Regions from separate parts of the Planococcus notacanthi genome, predicted to be linked through region 3. Evidence: riboswitches for the same ligand, from Rfam matches in the RefSeq annotation. Region 3 holds a riboswitch; each other region holds the start of a gene.
The links. Region 3 has a riboswitch for S-adenosylmethionine ahead of mtnK (S-methyl-5-thioribose kinase). Riboswitches for the same ligand answer to the same signal wherever they lie in the genome.
Positions count from the first base shown of each region.

Region 1: another riboswitch for S-adenosylmethionine. It lies ahead of QMA01_RS00940 (methionine biosynthesis PLP-dependent protein); the one in region 3 lies ahead of mtnK (S-methyl-5-thioribose kinase).
Region 2: another riboswitch for S-adenosylmethionine. It lies ahead of metK (methionine adenosyltransferase); the one in region 3 lies ahead of mtnK (S-methyl-5-thioribose kinase).

Region 1 is NZ_JASDCQ010000001.1:221,918-227,725, forward strand. Features, by position in the region: gene metC (cystathionine beta-lyase) at 1-994, opposite strand, end outside; gene QMA01_RS00940 (methionine biosynthesis PLP-dependent protein) at 987-2,111, opposite strand; SAM riboswitch class I at 2,188-2,291, opposite strand; gene QMA01_RS00945 (antibiotic biosynthesis monooxygenase family protein) at 2,586-2,891, shown strand; gene QMA01_RS00950 (hypothetical protein) at 2,888-3,241, shown strand; gene QMA01_RS00955 (cobalamin B12-binding domain-containing protein) at 3,258-3,917, shown strand; gene QMA01_RS00960 (STAS domain-containing protein) at 3,892-4,659, shown strand; gene QMA01_RS00965 (LLM class flavin-dependent oxidoreductase) at 4,984-5,808, shown strand, end outside.
Region 2 is NZ_JASDCQ010000001.1:1,502,925-1,508,732, reverse strand. Features, by position in the region: gene QMA01_RS07365 (alpha/beta hydrolase family protein) at 1-534, shown strand, start outside; gene pckA (phosphoenolpyruvate carboxykinase (ATP)) at 596-2,185, opposite strand; SAM riboswitch class I at 2,598-2,710, shown strand; gene metK (methionine adenosyltransferase) at 2,911-4,119, shown strand; gene QMA01_RS07350 (iron-containing alcohol dehydrogenase) at 4,178-5,395, opposite strand; gene QMA01_RS07345 (aldehyde dehydrogenase family protein) at 5,420-5,808, opposite strand, start outside.
Region 3 is NZ_JASDCQ010000002.1:116,370-122,177, forward strand. Features, by position in the region: gene QMA01_RS07965 (1,2-dihydroxy-3-keto-5-methylthiopentene dioxygenase) at 1-531, opposite strand, end outside; gene QMA01_RS07970 (methylthioribulose 1-phosphate dehydratase) at 547-1,161, opposite strand; gene QMA01_RS07975 (2-hydroxy-3-keto-5-methylthiopentenyl-1-phosphate phosphatase) at 1,158-1,823, opposite strand; gene mtnW (2,3-diketo-5-methylthiopentyl-1-phosphate enolase) at 1,829-3,043, opposite strand; SAM riboswitch class I at 3,119-3,228, opposite strand; SAM riboswitch class I at 3,472-3,625, shown strand; gene mtnK (S-methyl-5-thioribose kinase) at 3,700-4,890, shown strand; gene mtnA (S-methyl-5-thioribose-1-phosphate isomerase) at 4,887-5,808, shown strand, end outside.

The DNA.
Region 1 (5,808 bases), on a different contig from region 3:
ATAAAATCGACTCGACAGCGCCAAGGCTGACGGCAAACACTGGAATACGCAGATGCTCCACAAAGACGCGTGCTGACTTTTTATCAGCTAGGCGGAAAGAGAGCACAGCTCCCGCGCTTTTTGCCTGGCGTTCGTGAATCGGATTGCCCGGATGGAATGAAAACCCTGGATAGTATACTTCTTCGATCAATGGATGGTTGTGCAGGTATTCGGCAATTGTCCGTGCTGATTCCGATGACTGGCCAAGGCGTGCTCCTAAAGTTTTGATTCCTTGGATCAACAGGTAAGAATCCTGTGCCCCCAAGACCGAACCGAAGGTATTTTGAATAAAACCTAGGCGATTGCCGAGTTCTTCATCTTTTGTAACCGCAAGGCCCGCAACCACATCGCTGTGCCCGGAAAGGAATTTTGTTGCGCTGTGAAGAACGATGTCTGCGCCAAGTTCCAACGGATTTTGATAGAGCGGCGTCATGAAGGTATTGTCGACGAATGTCAGACAGCCATTGGCTTTCGCCAGTTTTGCTGCGATTTCGATATCCGTAATATTCATAGTCGGATTGGATGGTGTTTCCAAGTAGACGACTTTTGTATTCGGCTGAATGGCATTAGCCATTTCATTCAAATCGGTCATGTTGACGAATGTGTATTCGATATTGAATTTATCCAGCACTTCTGTGATGAAGCGGTAAGTTCCGCCGTAGACATCTTCTGATACCAGGACATGGTCGCCAGAAGACAACAGCATAAATGCGGAAGAGATAGCAGCCATCCCGGAAGAAAAGGCAAAGCCGCGCTTGCCGCCTTCCAATTTTGCGATGGTTTCCTCTAATGCCAGACGTGTCGGATTCCCGGAACGGCTGTAATCAAATGGGCCAAATGAATCCAGGCTTTTCTGATGGAATGTGGAAGATAAATAAATCGGTACGTTGACAGCTCCGGTTAATGGGTCAACTCCGGTAGAATGAATAAACTTGGTTTCGATGCGATCAGTCATATTCAACAACCTCCTTCTTCAATTTCGAAAATGCCTGTGTCAAATCGGCAATTAAATCTTCAGCGAGTTCGACGCCAACTGAGAAGCGCAATAGCCGGTTGCAAACGCCGCGCCGGGTACGTTCTTCAAATGGAATATCTGCATGGGTTTGGGTAGCCGGATAAGTGATGAAGCTTTCGACGCCGCCTAAACTCTCGGCAAATGTAATGAGTTTAATGTTTTCAAGAAAAGGGCCAACCCCTTCTTCGTCCTGCAGGCGGAAGGATAACATGCCGCCTTTTCCCGGGTAGAGCACATCAGAAACAACTGATTGCTGCAACAGGAATTCCGCAATGGTTTTGGCATTGGCTTCATGTTGGCGCATGCGTAATGGCAAAGTCTTCAATCCGCGTATCAACAACCAGGAATCGAAAGGCGACAGTACGGCGCCGACCGAGTTATGGAATGTTGAAAGCCTTTCACAAATGCTTTCGCCTTTTGCGACAACCAAACCAGCGAGTACATCGTTGTGGCCGCCGATGTACTTTGTGGCGCTGTGGATGACTATATCCGCTCCGAGTGCAATCGGCTGCTGGAGATAGGGGGTCAAGAACGTGTTGTCGACAATCAGCAGCAGGTCATGCTTTTTCGCTAAAGCTGCATAGGCAACAAGATCAATTTCCTGCATGAGTGGATTGGTCGGCGTTTCAATGAACAATGCCCGTGTATTCGATGTTATTTTTTCTTCTGTATCTTCAACGTTCTTAAATTCGGCATAGGTGGGATGAATGTTATAGGCGGAAGCAAAGTGGTCAAGCAGGCGGTATGTTCCACCATATATATCTTCCGGAACCAACAATTCGTCGCCAGGACGGAAGAGGGACAAGACCAATTGGATAGCCGCCATTCCCGAGCTGCAGGCAAATCCGGCATCGGCGCCTTCGAGTTCCGCAAAGCCTTCTTCAAGGACAGCGCGTGTCGGGTTTTTGGTTCGTGTGTAATCATAGCCCGTCGATTTGCCAAGTCCTTCATGTTCATAAGCCGTCGATAAATATATGGGCGGATTCACAGCTCCTGTAGTTGAATCGCTGCGATTGCCTAATTGAACCAATAAAGTTTCCAAGCTGTTTTTTGTCATTCCACTCATCCTCCCAACAATAAAACAGGGGCTTTTCTTCAATGAAAGAAGAAAGCCCCTGTCTAGAAACGCATTCTTCTCATCTTTTAGGCGCAGCCTATTGGAATTAGCACCGTGTCTTCGTCAGACTGGTTGCTGAGACTTCACAGGGCCAAATCCCTCCGTCTCTCTAGATAAGAAATATCTTATTAAGTTTATGTTGTATCTATTACGATGTTTCTAATCTTAAATCATTTAGCCATGGAAAGCAAGGGCGAATTTTAAATAGTTAAAATAGAAAGAAAACAGTAAGCGGAAATTGTAGATAGAGCCTTGTACATCCATGTCAGATCGGATGTCGCATCAGTAAGTAGAATAATTTGCTATCAGTTAAAGAATCAGGGCTCATCACTACAGAACCGCGGTATTCTTTTAATTCGTATATCGAAGTGTTATAATTTATGGAGGAAATTTTGTGTATAAAGGAGAAAGCAAATGTATATTGTCACTTCGACGGTAGTTGTTCCGCCTGAAAAAACCGAGGAAGTTATCGGGATTTACCAAAAGCGTTCACGCCGCGTCGATCGGGCGGAAGGCTTTCATTTATTTAGATTGATCCAAAACACCAAAAAGAAAAATGAATTGACGGTCCATATGGAATGGCATACGAAAGCATCTTATATGGCGTGGGTGAGAAGCCAGGAATTCAAGGAGATTCATGATCTTGAGAAAAATTACCCGGACCAGGAATTAGCGGGAATTATCCCCGTTGTTCGGCAGTACGAAGTGGTGGCAGAATGAAGAACGACGTAAAAAATAAAATTGCTTCTGAAACGGCAAAAAGCATATATGCTGCATACCCGACACTTTGGGAGCGTTTTGGAGAGCGCGGTTTTGAGCATACAGAAAAAGATAACCATCACCACCTGGATCATTTGGAGACTGCGTTTTCCCTCAAGGATGAACAGGTATTTATTGATTACGCCATTTGGCTGGAAACTGTTTTGACAAGCCGGAATGTTGAAAGAGCCTTGATCATCGATAATTTTGACCGCTTACTGCAGATCCTTCCGGGGAATACAGAACAAGAGGAAGAAGTCTTTATGTCAGGTTGTTTGCAAAGTGCCATTGCGGTGTTGAAACCTTCATAGAGTAAAGGAGGCTGACATGAATAATCAATCTAAAGAGTTGGCCGAGTTATTTTTGGCCGGCAATGAAAAGCAGGCTTTGCATACAGTTCAAGCCTATTTGCAAAACCATACAAAAAATGAGCTTTACCAGCATATATTGACGCCTGCCATGTATTGGATAGGGGAATTATGGGAAAAGAATATCATTACAGTGGCTGATGAGCATTTAGCAACGGCCATTTGCGATTATGTGGTGTCAGTGACAGAAATGCGTAAAGGGGAACAAACTCCTGAGCAAAAGAAAGTGATGGTCCTCGGACCTGAAGGGGAAGACCATTATATCGGCTTGAAAATGGTGGCTTCGTTATTCAAAGAAAACGGTTGGGAAGTTCGATACCTCGGACCGAATTTGCCGCTCGGTGCCGCCATTGAAACAGCTAACCGCTGGAAACCGGATGCCATCGCATTGTCAGCGGCTTTGGTATACCGTCTGCCTGTATTGAAGAAATACACAGAAGCTTTCAGAGCGCTTGATTTCAAACCATCAGTCATCCTTGGAGGACGGGCGGTGGCCATGGCGAATTGGCCAGCTTCAGAATCTGAAGGCGTCTTGATTGTAAAAGAGTTGGATCAGCTGAAAAATTGGATCCAAACCGGAAAGGAACCTGACAATGAATTCGATATCTCATTTGGATGAATGGCCGCTGCCTGCTTTTAAATTGAATAATAAACTGGCAATCGTGGAGTCATCTGAAGAGGCAGAGAAATTAGTCGGCAGCTGTTCCGATTTTCTAGATTTTGTCGATGAAGGAAGCCGGCAAAAAGCATTAAGTTTTTTGCTGAGTAGTGAATCGGCGAGACCACTTGAGTTGAATTTCATTTCAAAAACCGGCGAACTGTTCCTTGGAGATGTCTACAGCAAATGGATCAGTGATTTTAGTTTGAACATCGTCCTTGTGCCGAAAGATAACCGGCTCATGGAGATCACCAACCAGTTGTTGAGCCTTCGCCGGCGCCTGCAGGAAACCGACTATGACCTGCTTCTTGAAAAGGAACGGACGGAGGAGCTGCTTCAACAGGTTCGGGAGTTGTCTGCCCCTTGTATCGACCTCGGCAAAAAGCACGTGCTGATTCCGCTATTCGGCGATTTGGACCCCCACAAGATTGAAGTGATCCGTTTTCATATCCTGAATCAAGTTTATGAAAATGGCGCCGAAACCGTCATCATGGATTTGACTGCTATGGAGAAGTTGGAACAGGATGGCGCCGATTATTTGAAGTCGTTAATGCAGACCTTTAAAGTGATGGGCATTGAGGGCATCATCACCGGAATCAACCCACAGCATGCCCAACAGCTCCATCATCTCCAAACGGGGCTGGACCTGCATTTTGTTTCTTCTTTGCAGATGGTCTTGGCTTCACGGAATTTACTTATATAGAATATGTTGTGAAAAGCGAAGCGGATAGCTTCGCTTTTTTGTTTTTTTAAATTAACGCTTCCGCTTTTCTAGTGTCCAGCTTCAGCGCCCAGGTCCTAGGGTCATAAGCCCATCTGACTATGCGGCAAAAACACGCCGCTTCGCCAGCTTGTCTTATGCCCGTCGGAGGCCCGCAGGAAGCGGGTCAGCTAACCGTTGCGACAGGAAGTCGCGCACTTAGGTTAGCTTCATCTTTTGATCGCTTGCGCTTTTCTTGTTCTGAGCAGAAAAAAGGAAGTTTTTGTGAAACATCGATACAATGGAATGGATAGGAGTGGAGATAGAATGGGAATTAAGAAATTCGAAAATATACCGTTGGCTGTGCTTGATTTGGCACCGATCAACGAAGGTGCTGAAACTGCACAAGCGTTCAAGAACAGCGTGGAATTGGCGCAGCATGTGGAGAAGTTGGGATTCAATCGTTATTGGCTGGCGGAGCACCATAATATGCCAGGCATCGGAAGTTCTGCGACGTCGGTTCTTATTGGCCACATCGCTGGGGCAACGGAATCCATTCGAGTGGGCTCAGGCGGCATCATGCTGCCAAACCATGCGCCACTTGTTATTGCAGAACAGTTTGGTACATTGGAAACTCTTTATCCAGGGCGCATTGACTTGGGTCTGGGCCGTGCACCGGGGAGTGACCAGGCGACTGCCTATGCGCTGCGACGTACTTTGCAGAGCAGCGGGGATGATTTTCCTCAACAGGTTGCGGAGTTGGAAAATTACTTCTCGGAAAATCCGGTTGGCCGTGTTCGGGCTTATCCGGGCACCAATTTGAAAATACCGCTTTGGCTATTGGGATCGAGCGGATTCAGTGCACAACTTGCAGCACTTAAAGGCTTGCCGTTTTCTTTCGCCAGCCATTTTGCGCCGGATTATATGATGCAGGCTTTGCAGTTGTATCATCAAAATTTCAAGCCTTCTCCTGCTTTGGCATCGCCTTATGCAATGCTGGGCGTCAATGTTATTGCTGCAGAGACACAGGAGCGCGCTGAATGGCTCGCAACTTCTTCCCAGCAGCAAATGTTCTCACTGATGAGAGGGGAACCGACGACGTTCCAGGCACCGATTGATGATTTGGAAGAAGTTTGGACAGATCGGGAAATT
Region 2 (5,808 bases), on a different contig from region 3:
GGCAACCGGGGTGGTGAAGGCCGTGATGAATTTGCGGGGGCAGACCGGTGGGATGCGGTCCATGCAGTCGATGTCCTGAAGCACTACAGCAACGAAAACGTGCATCTGCTGGCGTTTTCAAGAGGCGGCATCATGGCTTTATGGACGGCAATCCTTCGCCCGGATATTGCATCTGTCGTTACGTGGGCGGGTGTAACAGATACAGTACTGACATATAAAGAGCGGCCGGACATGCGGCGCATGATGAAACGGCTCTATGGCGGGACGCCCAACACAGCATTGGCTGAATACGAAGAACGCAATCCCTTGTTGCGGATCGAGGAAAGTGCAGCCCCTTTTTTGATCATTCATGGCCTGAAGGATGAAAACGTCTATCCGGCTCAAGCTTTTCTGTTGGAAGAAGCATTAAAGCTGAATGGGCAGACGCACGAAACCTGGTATTTTCCGGATTACACACATTTTTTTCCGCCGGCAGCAAATCGCCAAACAGTACAAGCAGTCTGTAAGTGGATGGGTGAACAAGAAAAAAAATGATTTAACTGAATCCAAACAAAAAAACCGTTCGGATTTCTCCGAACGTTTTTTTAACATATGCTTATTTTTGAAGTGGTCCGCCGAGTGTAGTAATTTCCGGTGCGACAGTACCGAACTTTTGGAAGTTCTCTTGGAATTTCTGTGCCAATTCCGTTGCTTTCTGGTCATAAGCTTCTTTGTCTGCCCATGCATTGCGTGGGTTCAATACTTCTGTCGGCACTCCTGGTACTTCTACAGGAATCTCGAGGCCGAAGATCGCTTCTTTTTCGGTCGGTACGTTGTTCAACTCGCCTTTGATGGCAGCGCGAACCATTGTACGCGTGTAAGAAAGCTTCATGCGGCTGCCGACTCCGTAGACGCCGCCAGTCCAACCTGTGTTGACAAGGAAGACTTGAACGCTGTGCTCATCGATTTTATTGCCGAGCATTTCTGCATAGACCGTTGCGTGCAACGGCAGGAATGGTGAACCGAAGCAAGTAGAGAATGTTGCTTCAGGAGATGTAATGCCGCGTTCTGTACCAGCCAATTTTGATGTATAGCCGCTTAGGAAATGGTACATCGCCTGTTCTTTCGTCAACTTGCTGATTGGAGGCAAGACGCCGAATGCATCTGCTGTCAAGAAGACGATCGTTTTCGGATGTCCAGCAATTGAAGGGTCTACAATATTATCGATTGCCTGCATTGGGTAAGCAGCACGTGTATTTTCAGTCAATGAACCATCGTTGTAGTCAGGGATGCGTGTATCCGGATCCACTACCACGTTTTCAAGGACAGAACCAAAACGGATGGCGTCGTAGATTTGTGGTTCGTTTTCGCGTGACAAGTTGATGGTTTTGGCATAGCAGCCGCCTTCGATATTGAAGACGCCATTATCGGACCAGCCATGCTCGTCATCACCGACCAATTTACGGTCTCCATCAGCTGACAAAGTCGTTTTGCCTGTACCGGACAAGCCGAAGAACAAAGTCACATCGCCGTCTTGGCCAACGTTCGCTGAACAGTGCATAGGAAGAATGCCTTTTTCAGGCAATAAGTAGTTCATGATTGAGAAGATGGACTTCTTCATTTCGCCGGCGTATTCAGTACCCCCGATCAAAATGATGCGTTGTTCCATCGATACAATGATGAATGTTTCAGAAGCGGTCCCATCAACTGCAGGGTCTGCCATGAATGTAGGAGCATAGACTACAGTGAATTCAGCTTCATGCGTTTTCAATTCTTCAGCCGTCGGACGGATGAACAATTGGTGGGCAAACAGGTTATGCCACGCGTATTCATTGATTGTTTGGATCGGTACACGGGATTCGTGGTCAGCTCCGGCGAATCCTTTGAATACGTATAGCGCATCTTTTTCTTTTAGGTGTTTAAGCACTTTAGCGTACAGGTTTTCGAACACTTCGCTGGAAATCGGACGGTTCACATTGCCCCAGTCGACTTTGTTTTTAGAACTTTCTTCTTCGACCATGTATTTGTCTTTCGGCGAGCGGCCTGTGTATTTCCCAGTCTCCGCTTTAACAGCGCCTTCCCGTGTCAAAACCGCTTCTCCGCGGGATGTTGCTGCTTCCACTAATTGTGGCACTGATAATTGAACATGTACATTTGGGCCAGTTAAAAGATCCTTCAAATCGTTTGCAAAGTTCACTGAAGTCATATATATGTACCTTCCTTTTCTGTTATTCCCATGGCGATGGGGAGGATGTATATTCGTTCATTAGTATAACACATTAGGTTCATTAGTCTATACTAATTCGCTGCAGAATTGAAAAAATATTGAAATAAGGTTCTATATTAGGGGATTGGGAAGGACGGAGGCCGTTGCTCCTTGGAAAATTCGAAGGTCATATTGTTTTAAAGATGGGGCTAACTCCCATCATAACAGGAGCTGAATGAAATCACATAATCCCAATGAGAAATTATTGCAGTTTCCTGGCCGATAGGAAAAGAACTTCACGAATGTTCACTGCGTAGGATGAGAACATTCAGCAATAAAATTTGAGCATTTTATTCGCCGAAATCGTTGACATCCCCGAACTATTTCCGTATGATGAAAAATTGAACGGATACTCTTATTCCGAGCTGGTGGAGGGGACAGGCCCTATGAAACCCGGCAACCTGCTGCAACTGCAGTGATGGTGCCAAACCTGAAACAAGGCTTACAGGCCTTGGATGATAAGAGTGAAAGGTGCTTATGATGATTCTCCTTTCCTCATGACGAATGAGTGAAGGGATTTTTTTATGGAATGCCCTTAATCCTCGTGTGAAAGGCCACAGACGGCTTGAAGTTCAATCCGGAAATTCCGGAACGGACTTGACATGGGAAACGAGTACCGTATCAATTTCGAGAGCAATCTCGCAGGATATAAGGAGGAACATTTTTTGAAAAACCGTCGATTATTTACTTCAGAATCAGTAACAGAAGGGCATCCGGACAAAATCTGTGACCAAATCTCAGATGCTATTTTGGATGCAATCTTAACCGAGGATCCAAACGCACGTGTTGCGTGTGAAACGACTGTAACGACAGGACTTGTTTTAGTAGCAGGGGAGATCACTACGTCCACTTATGTGGACATTCCAAAAGTCGTTAGACAAACGGTAAGAGAAATTGGATACACACGCGCTAAATATGGTTTCGATTCAGAAACAAGTGCAGTTCTTACAGCGATCGATGAGCAATCGCCGGATATTGCTGCCGGAGTCAATGTGGCACTTGAATCACGTGAAGGCCAAATGACAGATAAAGAAATGGACGATATCGGAGCAGGCGACCAAGGGTTGATGTTCGGATATGCCAACAACGAAACAGAAGAATTAATGCCATTGCCGATTTCATTGGCGCATAAATTGGCGCGCCGCTTGGCTGAAGTGCGCAAGGAAGAAATTCTTCCGTATTTGCGTCCGGATGGCAAAACGCAGGTGACAGTTGAATACGATGAAAACAATCAACCGCTTCGTGTAGATACGATTGTTATTTCTACTCAGCACCACCCAGAAGTAACGCTGGAGCAAATCCAACGCAATATCAAAGAATACGTCATCAATGAAGTCGTTCCAGCTAAATGGATCGATGAAGATACTAAATACTTCATCAATCCAACTGGTCGTTTCGTTATTGGCGGACCTCAAGGAGATGCGGGCTTGACTGGCCGCAAAATCATCGTGGATACTTATGGTGGCTATGCTCGCCACGGCGGCGGAGCTTTCTCTGGTAAAGATGCAACAAAAGTTGACCGTTCAGCAGCTTATGCAGCCCGTTATGTAGCGAAAAACATCGTTGCTGCAGGCCTTGCAGACAAATGCGAAGTGCAGTTGGCGTATGCAATCGGTGTAGCACATCCTGTGTCCATCGCTTTCGATACATTCGGCACCGGCAAAGTGGATGAAGACAAATTGGCCGATTTGGTACGGGCGAACTTTGATTTGCGTCCTGCCGGCATCATCAAAATGTTGGATCTGCGCCGCCCGATCTACAAGCAGACAGCGGCCTACGGACATTTTGGCCGTACAGATGTTGATCTTCCTTGGGAACGTACTGACAAAGCAGCAATCCTTAAAGAACAAGCTGGCGTAGAAGCTGGTATTTAATTAGCACACAATAAAAAAGAACGGCCAGGCAGCGATGCCTGGCCGTTCTTTTTCTGTTTTATGAAGTGGAGCTGGTCTGCAGTTTATCAACACGTTTGCCTATCGCTTCTATCAATTCAGCGGGAAGTGGAAAATTCATAGCCGCAGGATCTGACTGGACTGCCGCTATAGTGGTCGGCAGTGAATCGTCAGGAATATTGTATTTCGAAAAATCTTTCGGTAAGCCTACTTCTTCCTGCAAATCGCGGATTTTCTGTACTACTTCCTCGAGCAAATTTTGTGGAGACTTGTCACGAATGTCCACATTTAAGGCCTGCGCCAGCTGGTCGATTTTCGGCAAATACAGGGCTGGAATCATCTCGATAACATGAGGCAGGAAAACGGCATTCGCAAGTCCGTGTGGAATGCGGTATAGAGCGCCATATGCATGAGCCAGGTTATGGACAGGAATGGCGTTCAGCGCGAAGCTGAAAGCAGTAATCCCCATGGTGCTGGCCTGCAGCATTTCCATGCGTGCTTTGATATTGCTGCCATTGTTGACTGCTTCAACAATGTTTTTTTCGAACATCCGGATGGTCTGAAGCGCGTAGGCGTCGGTAAATCCAGTTGCTGTCGGTGACGCGAGCGCTTCAATGGCATGTGTCAATGCGTCAAATCCGGTAAAAGCCGTAATGAACGGTGGCAAGCCGAGTGTTAGATCAGGATCCAGAACAGCCATATTGGCGCTGATGAAGGGGTGAATAATATTTGTTTTGACCTTTTTTTCTTCATTGTAGATTACGGCAATCGGCGATACTTCCGAACCAGTCCCGGCAGTGGTCGGAACGGCGATATGCGGAATGGGAATAAATTGAGCTTCTGGCCAGGTATAATGTGCCAAACCGCCCGGGATCGCTTTTTTGATGTCGGTCAATCCGTGGTGTAAGGCAAACTTGATGCCTTTCACGGTATCCAAGACACTGCCGCCTCCAACAGCCAATAAAGAGTCAGCTGCCATTTCTCTTGCATACTGGATAGCGCGGTTTACAGATTCACTGCCCGCATCCTGCTGGATGTCGGTGAAGATGCCGACCAATTGAGTGCCGGTGCCGTTTTGTGTCAAGCGGAATATCTCTGCTACTTTATCAACGATACCGGCATCTTTCAGTCCTTGGTCGCTGAAGAGCACGACCCGTTTGGCGCCAAGCCCATTTAATAGGTCTGGTATCATTGCCCTCGTATTGGAGCCGCTGTGGATAGTGGTCATCAATGCGAAATTCGAATAGGTTGTAATCAATGAGAGTCACCCCAATCTTTAAAATTAGTGGTCATTTGTTCCTTCAGGAAACAGCAGTCCAAATGCAAGGCGGCGCTCAAGTTCCGGCACCATGGAAGTATGGACATGTTTTAATTGCGTATAGGCGTCCAACGAATACTTGCCCATTTCACGGCCGATGCCGCTTTGCTTATACCCGCCGAAAGGCGCATCATTCCGCAGCATATGCCAGTCATTGATCCAGATGACGCCGGCTTTAATTTTGCGGGCAACATCATAGGCTTTATTGACATCCTGGGTCCATACGCCGCCGGCAAGGCCGTAGATTGAGTCGTTGGCCATCTTAATGGCTTCGTCCACATCGTTGTAGCGGATGATTGTCAGGACCGGACCGAAGATTTCTTCCTGCGCGATAGCCATATCGTTGGTGACAT
Region 3 (5,808 bases):
TTGTACACTGCCTTCTTCCTGGTAAACCGGTACCCATCCTTCAGTCGTTACAAAAATACGGATAGCTACGACTTTGCGGTCGTCAGCAAGTGTAAAGTAATGGGTGATGTTTTCAGGAACCGAGATTAAGTCGCCTGGCGTCAAGTGAACTTCAAAAAAACGTTCGTCTTTTCCTTGGATGATGAAGACGCCGTGTCCGCTGACGATGTAACGGACTTCGTCATCTGTGTGAATATGCTTGCGCTGGAAGTTTTTCAAGAGCTCATCCAATTTCGGATTAGAGTCAGACAGGGAAATGATATCCGCTGCCTGGTAGCCGCGGCGCTCGGAGATGTCATCGATTTCTGTTTTGAATGCCTGAAGGATTTCGTCTTTGTCAGCATCGCTCAAATCAAATTTTTCGCGCAGGTTCTCCGGCAATTTAGTGTTGTCCCAATGTTCATAAACGACTTCCTGCTGCTCCAGAAATGCCGCTACTTCGTTTTGTGCCTCGATTGTTTCGTTTGTTCCTTGAATTTTAATGATCGCCATTTAAATCTTCCTCTCTTATTTTAACTGTAGTTGTAACGCTAATTGGTATTGAAATAAAAATTCGCTGGCTTCAAGCAGCTTCTTTGCTTCAAAGCCGTCTTTTCCCCAAACGGTGATGCCGTGGTTGCGGATCAGCACCGCTCCTTTATCGGCAGTGATATAAGGTTCAAAGGCTGCGGCAAGCGTCGGGATATCGGCGTGATTTGGAATGATCGGAATGGTCAATACAGCATCTTCTTCCCATAATCCAAAGGCCTTGATCAATTCCTGTCCCTGGAAATCGATTTTTCCGGCATCTCCGTATAATTCGGAAATGACGTTATTGGCTACCGTGTGGACGTGGAGGCTGCAGCCGGCCCCTGTCTTTCCATATATCGCACAGTGCAACAAAGTTTCTGCAGAAGGCTTCAATAGAGTCCCGGCAGCCGGCTGTCCATCGGCATCCACAAGAAGGAAGTCTTCGTCAGTGCGTTTTTTCTTGTCTTTTCCGCTGGCGGTAACCAGAAATTCAAGTGGCTCGTCCGCCACTTTGATGGCGAGATTTCCGCTGGTTCCCATAAACCAGTCACGAATAGCCAGTTCATCTTTGACATCGGCCAGTTCCAGCCATTTATCGTGCAATGCCGTCATGACTTCACCCCTGTATAGTCATCCACAATGGCGATGACTTCATGGAAAGTTTCAAACGGTTTATAATCGATGTCCGCTTCCTGGCATTTTTCAGCCAGCAGATCCCGGGCAATGACAAAATCAGCTTGTTTGGCGGCTTCCCAGTCACTTATGGAATCGCCGATGACGATACTTTTGGCGCTGCTGCCTAGAAGATCCCGAATGACGGATGGTTTGCAGCAGCCACAGCCTTGGCTGGTACAGGTTTCGTCACAGCCATGTGGAAATACCAGTTTGATGGTGTCTCCTGAAAAATCGGCGCTGTTGCAATAGATGCCGTCAAAAGGTTCAAATGGTTCAAGCAGCGGGTAAACAAAGAAATCGATGCCGCCGCTGACGATGTACAAAGGAAGTTGCTGTTGCTTTGTATAAGCGACAAAATCGCTGAAGCCTTCGCGTATTTCCGCCTGCTCCAGCACATATGAAATGATGTCATCTTTTGCCTCGACCGGAAGGAGGGAGAACATCTTCGCAACACCCTCACGTATCGAAATGGATTGGTCAAGAATCTGGTTTTTGACGGTTTCCCAGCCCGGCGGATTAAATTTCTTCATAATGGCGATGATGTTGTCATTGGCTGTAACGGTGCCGTCAAAATCGCAAAAAATAATCGGTTTACTCAATTTGTTCACCCCCATAGCTCAAGTGCTGTTTGTAGTTCTTGATGTTGTTTGCCTGCCGCCTGCAGAGTTTCCCCCTGCAGGACCGCATCGATGGCCTGCCTGAAAGCCTGTCCGCCGCCAGCTGCACCAGCGGGATGTCCATGGACACCGCCGCCGGCATTGATGACACTGTCGATTCCATAATCAGCCATCAGCAATGGCACAAGGCCAGGGTGGATGCCTGCAGATGGAACGGGGAAGCTGCGCTTCAGAGGGCTGTCTATCGTCAGTTCTTTGCCGAGCGCAAGGGCCGCTGTTTTCTCCAACGCAACACTGCCGTAAGGAGAAGGAAACAGGGAGAAGTCAGCTCCTGCATAGCGGATCAATTTCCCGAGTGCGAGCGGTGTAGCGAGACCATAGAAAGCGGAAGAAGTGAAAGCGCCGCTGAAAGCCGGATGTGCCATGAGCGGCAAAGCAATTTCATCATCTTCAGCCAGTTCCTGCAGTACATCGAGCCCATATGCATGAACATTGAACAGTAAAGCATCCGCTCCAAGTTCACGTGCTTTTCGTGCTTTTCCTCTCAGTTCGGAAGTTCGCCCTGACAAGTTCACCGCATAAAGTGTACGATGGCCTGTTTCTTCATAAACGCTTGTCAGTACGTCTTTGCCAGTGGTGATTCGTTTTTCAAATGGAGTCAGTGGATTGTCGAATAAAATTTCATCGTCTTTGACCAAGTCCACACCACCCAATGCCTGTTCACGCAATTGAGCAGACAGAAAATCCAGATCGCGGCCGATGACGCCTTTGAATATGCTCATCAGAAGCGGTCGTCCGGCTACGCCAAGTGTGTTGCGGATTTCTTCAATGCCGAAGCGTGGGCCGGGAAAATGGCTGAGCAAGTCGTGGCTGAAATCCAAATCCACTAACTTCACTTCTCCGTCCAATGACAATTTTCCGAAAACCGTGGTCAAGATGGCCGGAAGGTCAGCAGAGAAATTGGCGGACGGATAAGCGACAGCAACTTCCGCTTTGACCAGTTCGGGTTTCAATGGATGGTTGATTTCTTCAAATTCCTTAACGGAAACGACGTTTCCTTTATGGTGTTTCAGCTGCTCCTGTTCGAGGAGCGGCAAATCGGTCCAGGAGCCGATCGTCAGACCCAAAGCGATGCCTTCCGCCTTTTTCTCAAAAGAACCAGGCTTTCCGTATAATTGATAAGTAGCAGTCAAGATGCTCATGTATTCAACACTCCCATGCAATTTTAAAAAATAAAAAACCTCTTCAAATAAGAAGAGGTTAAGGGCTTTAACAACTTCTTATTTCTCAGCCATCGGTTCTGGCTGCAAGAATTAGCACCGTGTCCACCATTGGACCGGTTGCCGGGTATCGTAGGGCTTGTCCCTCCACCTGCTCTGAATAAGAAAGATATGAAATTGGGTAAGTTTTTTGGGCTGGTCCTACTTATAGAATCTCAGCGTAAAAAGAAATGATCGTTCGAAATGGTAGAACTGCTTTAATAGAGTAAAGTAATTCTGATTATTTCATGCGCACCGAAATCTGTCAACAGCATTGTTGCAAAATTGTTTTTATTTAAAAAATGTGATTGACAGTCAATTCTGAATCGTGATAGGATTCATTTCAGAACTTAATAGCACGACAAGCAGTACTCTTATCAAGAGCTGGCAGAGGGATTTTGGCCCGATGACGCCCAGCAACCGACCGTAATACCGTTGTGAGACGGGGCGCTTTGGCGCCAGGATGAATATCCTGTAAGGCACGGTGCTAATTCCATCAGAAATTTATTTTCTGAAAGATAAGAGGCATGGGATCTCTTATTCTGGCCTCTTTCTTTTGGAAAGAGGCTTTTTATATTGCAGAGAAAGGGAGATTGACCATGACACTTACGGCTCCAACCACCTATAAATCATTAACCGAAGAAGCTGCCATCGAATTGGCGAAAACTATTCAAGCATTTGATCATAAAGCTCAATTGACGTGCCGGGAAATCGGCGACGGCAATTTAAATTATGTTTTTCAAATTGAAGAGGCAGCCACAGGCAAGAGGCTGATCATCAAGCAGGCTTTGCCATATGCCAAAGTCATCGGCGAAAGTTGGCCGCTGACATTGAAGCGTGCGACGATCGAAGCCAATGTTCTGAAGAAGCACGGCGAGTTTGTGCCGTCTTTGGTGCCGGCCGTCCATGCAACGGACGAAGCATTGGCTATAACGGTGATGGAAGATTTATCGCATCTCGAAATTGCGCGGGAAGGCTTGATCAACGGCCGGCAATTTCCAAGGCTGTCACAGGATATCGGCGAATACCTGGCACAGACTTTGTTCCACACTTCTGATTATGGGCTGCATCCTTTTGAGAAAAAACGCTTGGCTGCTGAGTTTTCCAATCCGGAACTATGCAAAATCACAGAAGACCTGATTTTTACCGATCCATTTTTTGATGTTGACACCAATGATTACGAACCACAGCTGCAGGCAGCAGCAGAAGCGATTTGGAACGACCGCAAACTGCAGCTGGAAGTGGCGAAATTGAAGAAGAGTTTCTTGACTGAAGCGGAAGCGCTGCTTCACGGAGACCTTCATACCGGCAGTATTTTTGCGGGGCCGGCCGAAACGAAAGTCATTGACCCGGAGTTCGGCTTTTACGGCCCGATCGGCTTTGATGTCGGATTGTTTCTGGCCAACCTGATTTTCCAAACGATTACACGGGAAGGCGAGGAGCGCCAGGAAATCGTAGCTCACATTGAAAAAACATGGGAAGTATTCGCTTCTTCATTCACGGAACTGTGGCAAACGCAGAGCGTTGAATCGTTCAAGGAGACCGAAGGATATCTTGAATATGTCCTCGGCAAAGTACTGGCCGATGCCGTCGGTTTCGCCGGCTGCGAATTGATCCGCCGGACGATTGGCCTGGCGCATGTCAAAGACCTGGACAGCATCGAAGACAACGATAAGAGAATTTCCTTCAAGAAGCAGGCATTGCAGAGTGGGCGGGAATTAATCCTGAAGCGTGAACAAACTGCTTCGATCAAAGACTTGGTGGAAATTCTGAAGGAGGCACGCATATGAGCATTCCGTTATCCATCAAATGGGACGGAGAGCAGCTGACCATCCTGGATCAGCAGAAACTGCCGCATGAGATTGACTATTTAACGCTTGAAACGGTAGAAGATGTATATAACGCGATTTTCTTCTTGAAGGTGCGCGGAGCTCCGGCCATCGGCATCACGGCTGCATATGGCTTAGCGATAGGAGCACAGCGGCACGATGCCGTTTCCTTGGAAGCTTTTCAGCAATATGTCGAAAAAGATGCGGCGTACCTGAATTCTTCACGGCCGACTGCCGTTAACCTCGGCTGGGCACTCAGCCGCTTGAAAGACAAGGTGCAAGAAGCAGAGAACGTGCAGCAGGCGAAATTGCTGCTGCTTGCGGAAGCTGTGAAGATCCATAAAGAAGACGAAGAGTCCTGCCGCAGCATTGGTGAACACGCTTTGGTATTGCTGCAAGGAAAGACGAAAGTCATGACCATCTGCAACGCCGGTTCAATCGCTACGGCTAAATACGGTACGGCTTTAGCGCCATTCCATCTTGGCAGCGAACGCGGCCGTGAGTTTGAAGTGTTTGCCTGTGAAACCCGTCCGGTTTATCAAGGCGCACGTCTGACAGCTTGGGAGCTTCAGCAGTCAGGGGTTGATGTCACATTGATCACCGACAGCATGGCGGCGCACACCATTGGAGCCAAAGGAATTGAAGCCATCATTGTAGGCGCGGACCGCATTGCAGCCAACGGCGATACGGCCAATAAAATCGGGACGTATAACTTAGCTTTGTTGGCCAATGCTTTCAGCATCCCATTTTATGTAGCGGCGCCGGCATCAACATTCGATTTGTCGATTGAGGACGGAACCGTGATTCCGATCGAAGAACGAAACCCGGAGGAGATTACCCATACGAACGGACAGCCGGTCGCACCTCTTGGCACGAAAG